One region of the Pseudorhodobacter turbinis genome, then DNA from elsewhere that is predicted to be linked to it. Evidence: riboswitches for the same ligand, from Rfam matches in the RefSeq annotation. Region 1 holds a riboswitch; each other region holds the start of a gene.

The links. A riboswitch is a leader RNA that binds a small molecule or an ion and turns the genes downstream of it on or off. The one in region 1 is predicted to bind cobalamin.
Region 2: another riboswitch for cobalamin. It lies ahead of EOK75_RS05995 (ABC transporter substrate-binding protein); the one in region 1 lies ahead of EOK75_RS19625 (energy-coupling factor ABC transporter permease).
Region 3: another riboswitch for cobalamin. It lies ahead of EOK75_RS18300 (TonB-dependent receptor plug domain-containing protein); the one in region 1 lies ahead of EOK75_RS19625 (energy-coupling factor ABC transporter permease).
Region 4: another riboswitch for cobalamin. It lies ahead of nrdH (glutaredoxin-like protein NrdH); the one in region 1 lies ahead of EOK75_RS19625 (energy-coupling factor ABC transporter permease).

The regions. Positions count from the first base shown of each region.
Region 1 covers NZ_CP039965.1:1,475,888-1,478,081, reverse strand. Annotated here, with positions in the region: gene EOK75_RS19635 (cobyrinic acid a,c-diamide synthase CobB) at 1-252, shown strand, start outside; gene cobA (uroporphyrinogen-III C-methyltransferase) at 249-983, shown strand; cobalamin riboswitch at 1,002-1,184, shown strand; gene EOK75_RS19625 (energy-coupling factor ABC transporter permease) at 1,236-1,916, shown strand; gene cobF (precorrin-6A synthase (deacetylating)) at 1,963-2,194, shown strand, end outside.
Region 2 covers NZ_CP039964.1:1,259,333-1,261,526, forward strand. Annotated here, with positions in the region: gene EOK75_RS05990 (FecCD family ABC transporter permease) at 1-292, opposite strand, end outside; gene EOK75_RS05995 (ABC transporter substrate-binding protein) at 331-1,365, opposite strand; cobalamin riboswitch at 1,495-1,686, opposite strand; partial or broken gene EOK75_RS21270 (IS481 family transposase) at 1,923-2,048, opposite strand.
Region 3 covers NZ_CP039965.1:1,218,627-1,220,820, forward strand. Annotated here, with positions in the region: gene EOK75_RS18300 (TonB-dependent receptor plug domain-containing protein) at 1-1,298, opposite strand, end outside; cobalamin riboswitch at 1,432-1,642, opposite strand; gene EOK75_RS20945 (hypothetical protein) at 1,826-1,984, shown strand; gene hemP (hemin uptake protein HemP) at 1,981-2,127, shown strand; gene EOK75_RS18310 (hypothetical protein) at 2,137-2,194, shown strand, end outside.
Region 4 covers NZ_CP039964.1:982,591-984,784, reverse strand. Annotated here, with positions in the region: gene nrdE (class 1b ribonucleoside-diphosphate reductase subunit alpha) at 1-655, opposite strand, end outside; gene nrdI (class Ib ribonucleoside-diphosphate reductase assembly flavoprotein NrdI) at 640-1,053, opposite strand; gene nrdH (glutaredoxin-like protein NrdH) at 1,058-1,279, opposite strand; cobalamin riboswitch at 1,383-1,582, opposite strand; gene EOK75_RS04615 (NaeI family type II restriction endonuclease) at 1,686-2,194, opposite strand, start outside.

The DNA of each region.
Region 1 (2,194 bases):
GTGACCAGCTATGAAACCCGCCGCTTTCACTTGGGCTACCGTCGCGCGGTCTTGCGCGCGGGCCTGCCCGGCTTTGCCGCCGGTCACGCCCTGCGCGGGCATGAGTTCCACTATTCCACCATTCTGGAACAACCCGACGCGCCGCTTGCCGATGTCTTTGATGCCGATGGCGGGCCGGTTACGGAAACCGGATCAATTCGTGGCCATGCCAGCGGCACCTTCTTTCACCTTATTACAGCAGAGACATCATGACCGGATTTGTCAGCATCATCGGCTCCGGCCCCGGCGACCCCGAGTTGCTTACCCTAAAAGCCGCCGACAGGTTGAAACGCGCCGATGTGGTGCTCTTTGATGATCTGGCCTCGGGTCCGATCCTTGCACTTGTGCGGCAGGGCGCGGATATGGTGGCGGTGGGCAAACGCGCGGGACGCCCCTCGCCCAAGCAAGATCACGTCAGCCGCTTGCTGGTGGATTATGCGAAAACCGGTCAGCGTGTGGTGCGGCTCAAATCCGGCGATAGCGGTTTGTTCGGCCGTCTGGAGGAAGAGCTTGTCGCCCTGAAAGCCGCAGGCATCGAATATGAGATCATCCCCGGCGTCCCCTCGGCCATCGCGGCGGCGGCGGCGGCGGGGCTGCCGCTGACGCGTCGCCTGACCGCGCGGCGGGTGCAATTTGTAACCGGCGCCGATACCAGCGGCGGCTTGCCCCCCGATCTGAATATGGCGGCCCTGGCCGATCCGGGGGCCACGACGGTGGTCTTTATGGGCAAGCGCAGCTTTCCCGCTTTGGCGGCGGCCTTGACCGCCCATGGCTTGCCCGCCGATACGCCCGCGCTTTTGGCCGAAGGGGTCAGCACCCCCGACCAGAAGCTTCAGCTTTCGACGGTTGAAGAGCTGGCACGGCAACTTGGTGAAAACACCGGCACCGCCCCCGCGCTCATTCTTTTTGGACCGCTTGCCACCGATTGCGCAAAGCTGGATTGAAACGCCGGTCACTTGGCGTCATAGTAAACCTCGAACGGTTCCCGAGAGGGATCAAAAGGGAACGGGGTGAAAAGCCCCGACTGCCCCCGCAACTGTAGGCGGATAGCGAGACTGGCAAAACCACTGGCCCCTTTGGGCCGGGAAGGGCCAGAACCGCGATGACCCGCAAGTCAGGAGACCTGCCGTTCTGAAACGCAACGCCGGAGCATCCGGCACCCATGGCCGCCGGGTGGGCGGTCCGGAGAGACTGATATGCATATCGAACCCGGCGTCGTAGATGGCGCCAAGATGGTCTTTGCCTATGCCACCGCAACCGCGGCTGCGGGCTATACCGCCAAGCTGATCGTCGATGATCTAAAAACCCATAACATTGTATCACTGGCCCTGCGGTCGGTGATCGCAATGGTCGGAACCTTTATCTTCTTTGAGGTGCTGCCCCATTTTGCCGTTGGCGTGTCAGAGGTCCACTTGATCCTAGGGACGACGCTGTTCTTGCTGCTGGGGGCGCCTGCCTCGGCCATCGGGCTGGCGGCCGGGCTTTTGGTGCAATCGCTCTTTTTTGCGCCGACCGATCTGCCGATGTATTTCGTCAATGTCACAACGCTGCTGTTCCCGCTGTTTGCGATTGATCTTCTGGCGCGGCGCGTTGTTCCGGCGCATGTGGCTTATGTCGACCTTAGCTATAGCCATGTTTTGAAAATGTCGGCGGCCTATCAGGGCGGTGTGGTGCTTTGGGTGGGTTTTTGGGCGATCTACGGTCAGGGCGTGGGGGCCGATAATCTGGCGGCCATCGGGTCCTTTGGTGCAGCCTATATGCTGGTGGTCCTGATAGAGCCGCTGGCCGATCTGGCGGTTCTGGCGGGGGCGAAATCCTTGCACGGACTGAAAGGATCACCGCTGTTGACCAACCGCCTGTATCATCAGCACAGCTAATGGATCAAGCGTTCGGGCCACAGCAAAGGCCCGGACGCGTTCAACAATGCAGACATTATTTCTTATTGGTATCGGCACCGGCAACCCTGACCATCTGACGGTCGAGGCCCGAAAAACCTTGGCCGAGGCCGATCTTATCCTGATCCCGCGCAAGGGGGCGGATCGCGCCGATCTTGCCGACCTGCGACGTCAGATTGTGGCCTCGGTCTTGGGGGCGGATGCGCCTGTGGTCGAATTTGACCTGCCCCGCCGCGACCCCGCCTTGCCCTATTTAAAGG
Region 2 (2,194 bases), on a different replicon from region 1:
CTGACAAAGCAGCGCCAGCTACGATCGCCATAACCACCCGCGGCAGGCGCAAGTACACAAGAACGCGCGCTGATTGGTCATCCGTGACCAGATCAAGCTGACCAAAGCTGGCTTTCTCGATCAGCACCAGCGCGAGCGTGCCAATGCTTGTTTCATTGATGCCCTGCACAGTGACTGCCGCCGCAGCCACAATCAGCAGGGCAAATGACAACGCCACGATGACTGCGCGACGCCGACCCGAAGCCAGATACCTAGCGCCCAAGGCGCCATCCAGCGAGGTGGGGGCGGTCATCGCCGCCCCGTGTTCAGTGATGGAGACCATGGGTTTTCTCAAAAACCGCTCTGGTATGTCATGCCGGGCTGATATGGCAGACCTTGGAAATCCTCGATCCACTGGCGCATGGCCTCTTCGGGATCGATGTCAGCAAATAGGTCGGGATGCGCCCATTTGGCGATCTGAAGTGCGCCGGTGATTTTTGAGGATCCACCCGCCAGATAGTAATTGATGACATGAACGTTGTCCGATTTCGCGGCCGGTGTCGACTTGATCTCTTCCCGCCCGATCAGATTTTGCCAAGTGCGGGAAAACTGATCCTCAGGGATTGCGGTGTACGAACCGGGCTCCAGTTTAACAATCACAGCAGGCGCCCGTTGCACGATCTCCTCTGGGTCAATCGTAAAGGCGTTGGGATTGCCACGCGCGGCTGCTTCGTCCTCGATCACGATATCACCAAAAACATTCGCGCCTCCGCCCGCAGCAATCATGTCATGCCAGCCGGACCCCGGTGTGACGGTCACCAGCGGGCGCGTTTCTTCAAAATAAACTGGCACAGTTGGCACACCCTCCAGCCGCTCTGCCAACAGCTCTTTATACCCGGTGTAAAAATCGACCAACTCTTCGGCCTGTTCCTCATGCCCGAACAAACGGCCCATCAGCTCTACGTTTTCGACGTGTTTCAGTGCATCCCATGCGGTAATGACCATCACGGGAATTCCAAAGGGTTCCAGCTGCCGCGCGGCTTCTTCATAGACGCCATTGCGGGGCAGGATCACCAGATCTGGATTTTTGGCAATAATTGCTTCATAGTTCAAGTCGTTTTGGCCTTGCCCCACGACGTTGGCTTGGGTGAACTGGGGCCAATAATCCGGGTCACGATAGGTGCTGGCACCGGTCCCGACGACCTGATCAATCGCACCGATGGCACGCGCAAATTCGACTGAATAGCGGTTAAAAATCACCGCCCGTTCGATGGGCAGGTCAACCTCTACCGAACGGCCAACATCGTCAATGATGGTTTCAGAAAGGACAGCCGAAGAGCACGCCACCAACACACATGTGGTGGACAGGATGGATTTGTAGAACATAGATCACCTCGATCAGGAAAAATGCCAAAGGTGATCGAGAATGCAGGCAGCTTTGATCTGCGTCCGAACGGAACTCCGCCCAGTACTCGTGGTCCAGCCATTGCTACCTCCTAGCCGATCACCTCGTCGGCGTTTGCGTTTGTCATGGCAGGTCTCCTGGCTCGCGGCTCAAATGTTTGATGATCCCTTCCCGGCGTCGCAGCCAGTGGCATGATATCAAACTCGCCGCCTACAGTTGCGAGGGCAGCCGCAGAGAGGGATAAATCCCGTCCTGCGTTCCCTTTTCATCCGCTTGCGCGGAACCGTGACAACGCAAAACCTTTCACATCCCAATACGAAAGCCAAGAGCAATCATTGGACGATCCAGTGTTCGCACCATCGAAACCCCGCTAGATGGTGCAAACAGTCGCTCTGCGCTACGCTTTTACGAGTATATTTTGGGGTCGCGAACCCGTTACATTTCCAAATTCGGACTGTCTGGAGTGGTCGTGCAAACGTCGGTTCATCACTTATAATCCAGTCACCCTATTAAAATAGGCCATTGCCCGCTTCCGTCACTTGGCAACCGTCTTTGGATTAATGCCGCGTTCTTTGATTAACGCCGAGATCGAAGCTTGCGATCGCTGTATTGCAGCTTTGACGGCGTACTTGGTCGTGGCGCTCCCATGACGAACTTGTCCCATAATACTTCCTTCCATTCCTGAGAAAAGATCGCACCATCCAGCCCTGGGATCAAACAAGTAGTGCCTAACTCAATCGGATCGGACTAGCCCACGACTGGTTAGAGCAAGCTGCATCGCAGCGTTGACGATTGCCCCGAATGGCAGGA
Region 3 (2,194 bases), 260 kb from region 1:
GTCAGGTCGGGGTTGCCGCTATAGCCAAAGCTGCTGGCGAATAGCTGGAAATATGAGGGGTCCACCACGCCCGTCCCTGCCGAGGCATGCAACCGCACCCCGCTTTGCGGCAACAGATAGGACAGGCCGACATTCCATGTCGTCGTATCCTTGTACTGGCTGTTCTGGTCATGGCGCGCGCCAAGCTGGACATTTAGCCCGTTGTCAAAGCTGCCGCGATATTCCAGCGCGACCGATGTTGCTTTCGGATTGTAATCGGGGTTGGAGCTGCTGGATTTCTCTTCTTTTTCCAACAGCAGGTTCAGCAGCTGGTTGGCATCCTTGACTGTGCCGTCAATGCCATAGCTAAGCCGGTATTTCGCTGCATTGGCCGTGTTCTTGCTGGGCGCGCCACCGTTATAGCTTTGATCAAAGCGGGTGGTTTCCAGCGCAAACCGTTGTTCAAGGCGGCCATCCAACATGCTGTATTCCGCAAACAGGCTGGCGGTGGTTTCATCGCGGGTGCTGTAGTTTGACGGGTTGTCTACGATATAGGACGCGGCATCCGTGGGTGTCCAAGAGGTATCATCGTAGTCGTAATCTTCTTTGGACCGGCGGATGGTGAAGCCCAGCTTCAGGTCCTCGGTTGCCATGATGTCGCCCGAAAGGATGGCGGTATCGCGCCGCACGCTGTCTTTCTCGCCGCCGTCACCGGAAACGTCATAGCCACGGTCATCACTGCTGGAAATCGCAAGCGATATGGCGCCCCGTTCGGTCCGGTGGCCAAGGAAGACGCTTGCCGTGGTGCCTGCACCCACCTCAAGCGATGCGCTTGCGGTTTGGCCCATTTCAGCCTTGCGGGTGATGATGTTCACCACGCCGGTTGAGGCACTTGCCCCGTAGAAGGCTGATTGCGGGCCGCGCAGCACCTCGATCCGTTCGATATTGGCGGTTTCCAGCCCGCTAAGAGAATAGCCGCCATCCGCGCCCGATGCCAAAATTCCGTCAATAAGAACCAAGGTGTGGTTTGCTTCGCCGCCACGGATCCGCAGACCCGTCAGGCTGGCGCTGGACCCGTTGACCGAGACGCCGGGCAGGGACCGCAGGGCATCGCGAACGGTCGTGATCCCGCGATCCTCGATGTCTTGTGCCGTCACCACGCTGGCGGCGTGCCCGTATTGCGCCGCGCCAATCGGGCTGAGGCCACCAGAGATGATGATCTCGTCCAGATCAAACACCTCTTGGGCGAAAGTCGGCGTGATAGAAAATGTTGCGGCGGCGGTCGCCAGCAAGCCTGCGCGCATGGATGAAACCAGCATATGATACCCTCGGTTACGGCCACAGAATTGCCGTTTGGTCCTGTTGTGACACTGGAGGGATGCATGATTCCCCCGCAGCCGGTGAAATCACCACGCGCGGAAGCTCCGCAGCCCGACGCGCCCCTCGCGGTCGAACAGGGTGAACACCTTGGCAGGTCTCCTGACTTGCGGGTCAACGCTTGGCCGGACCTTCCCGCAGCTTTGCGCTACAGTGGTACCCCCGGCCTCACTCTCCGCTTACAGTTGCGGGGGCAGTCGTGGATTATGTGCCCAATGCAGGCATCTTACCACGTTCCCTTTTAATCATACGGCGAACCGCCAGAACCAAAGCCCTTTTGTGCTAGCGAAAGTTGCCGTGAATGTGAAGGGGTTTCAGTGTGGGGGAGGGCTGTAAAACAAAGCTATTAATGGGTGACTAAAAGAATCAGGTTTACATTTCAGACTGAATCAGTAAGGTAACGCCATAAGCCAAGCCACCCCAGTGCGAACAGGGCAAGCCCGGTACAGTTTTGCAAAGGAGTGCGAAAATGCCCGCGCCAACCCAAGATCGCCCGATGAGACCCGATACCGAAGTGTTCCGTATTCCCAACCTTTCCGACTGGCTCAGCTTTGCGGCCTTGGGCGATACCGCCCTTTGGGCCAGCTATGCCGACCACAAAACCGTGCGCTCGGAGGGTGGAAAATGAACATGCAAGTTTTGGTGGAGGCTATTCCCGCATATGATGCCCGCGTGATGACCAATGGGCAGACGATGGCGCATATCACCTTGGACGGGCAGGTCTATACCCTGCGCATCACCAAGGCCGGCAAATTGATCCTGACAAAATGAGGGGGTGACATGTCAATTGCCTGGACCCCAGAATTCCCATCCCGCCAGCGTGGCGCGGCCCCCGTCG
Region 4 (2,194 bases), on a different replicon from region 1:
TCCCTTTGATCGGTGCACCCGCCTCGCGCAGGTTGGTCAGCATCAAGGCCACACCGCCGCCACGCTTGGACAGTTGCAGCGCGGAGTTGATGCCGCGACCGATGCTTTCCATGTTGTCTTCGAGCCGCAGCAGGAAACACGAAATCAGCTCGCCGCGTGATGCCTTGCCTGCGTTCAAAAACGTCGGCGTGGCGGGCTGGAAGCGGCCTGCGATGATCTCTTCCATAAAGCGCATGGCTTGGGTTTCATCACCGCGGGCCAGCGCAAGGGCGACCATGACCACACGGTCCTCATAGCGTTCCAAATAGCGCTGCCCGTCACGGGTTTTCAGCGTGTAGCTGGTGTAATATTTGAACGCCCCAAGGAAGGTCGGAAAACGGAACTTGGCGCCAAATGCTGCCTCCCAGATCTTGCGCTGAAAGTTCTTGGAATATTGATCCAGCACTTCGCCTTCGTAATAGCCTTCCTCGACCAAATAGCCGAGTTTTTCATCAAGGCTATGAAAGAAAACGGTATTTTGATTGACGTGCTGCAAGAAATACTCTCGTGCAGCCTTGCGGTCAGCATCAAAGCGGATGTTCCCCGCATCATCATAGAGGTTTAGCATGGCATTTAATGCGTGGTAATCCAGCGCAGGCTTTACGACGTCGAGCATTCAGTCCCCCAGAATTCGGCAAGGCCCGTTCGGACACGGGTGATATCGGTTTCGGTTCCCGCCAGCTCAAACCGGTAGAGCACGGGGATATTACATTTTGCGGAGATCACGTCGGCAGCACAAGCATAGGTTGTGCCGAAGTTACGATTTCCGGCGCCAATAACGCCGCGCAAGCCCGCGCGGCGTGATGGATCATTCAAAAAGCGGATCACTTGTTTTGGAACTGCCCCACGCCCCTCGCCATCGGCGAAGGTAGGGCAGATCAACACATAGGGTGTAACAAGATCCGGCATAGGGTCGTTCGGGCGAACAGGGATTCGCGCAGCAGCTAGACCCAATTGTGCAATGAAACGCGCCGTATTTCCAGAGGCCGACGAGTAATAGACAAGCCGGGTCACATCATCAGGCCAATTGGCCAATCATATCAGGGCGAAAGCCCGCCCAATGCGCATCACCGGCGATCACAACGGGGGCTTGGCGGTAGCCCAACGAGGTAACGCGGTCCATCGCGTCTGCGTCTTCGGTCAGGTCTACCACAGTGTAGGTGATCCCTTTTGCATCCAAAGCGCGGGTGGTGGCGGTGCATTGCACGCAAGCGGGTTTGGAGTAAACGGTGATGGTCATGCCTGTGGCCCCTTTATCAGTGTTTTTAATGCGCGGGTGTGGCACATGATTAAAGCAGGTTTCGGTCCTGTTTCCAATCACGTATTCACGCCCGCTGCGCGGTTTCGTCTTTGGTGTCAGGGTCGGTTTTCCGGCTCGGTTCCCATTACGCGGCCAACACCTCAAGGCCTACACCCCAAGCTATATGTTAACGTTGCGAACCACTTACAATTGCGGTGGCAGCGCCCTTTCGGGCAAACTGACCGTACCGGCTTTCCTTTTAACCCCGAGTCGCCCCGAGGCACCATGACACCAGCAGTGGTGGAGTAGAGGGGGTAGTTTGTCAATATCTTGTGGCCGCCATTCTTGCCAATATTGGGACTGTTGCTGGAAAGCGCAGGTCAATGGCTTAGAGCCCCAGCGCCTGCTAGTTGCCCCGGTTCAGGGCAATGCCATGTGTCGCGGCCAGATCCACCTCTGCCTGTGACAAGGGTTTGTAGGATATAAATTCACTGCCCGAACAGGCCGGTAGGCCCAAGGCAGTGATAAGGGGCGCGTCATAGTGCCCCGACAAAAGCAAGACGCCTTCACGCGCCAGATGGTCCCTTGTACCCCTGCCGTTATCGGACCGGATGCGGCGCATGAAATCTTGTTGCTGGGCCACGGCCTCTACCACGTCGCGGGTGATCGGCAGGCCTTGCACCTCGCGGAACAGATTGGCCATGCGCTGGTTGCCCGATTGCCCGGCAAAAATCCGTTCGATCACATCGGCGGGCACCGTGCGCCAGAAGTTTGGTGGATAGGGGTGTTCCTTCAGCAGCCACAGGATATTGGCAAACCCAAGCGCCGACACGCTTTTCTTGCCATCCTTGTTTTTGCCAAACGTTAAGTAATCGGGCCGTGCCACGATCAGGCCAAGATAGCATAAGGCCCGCA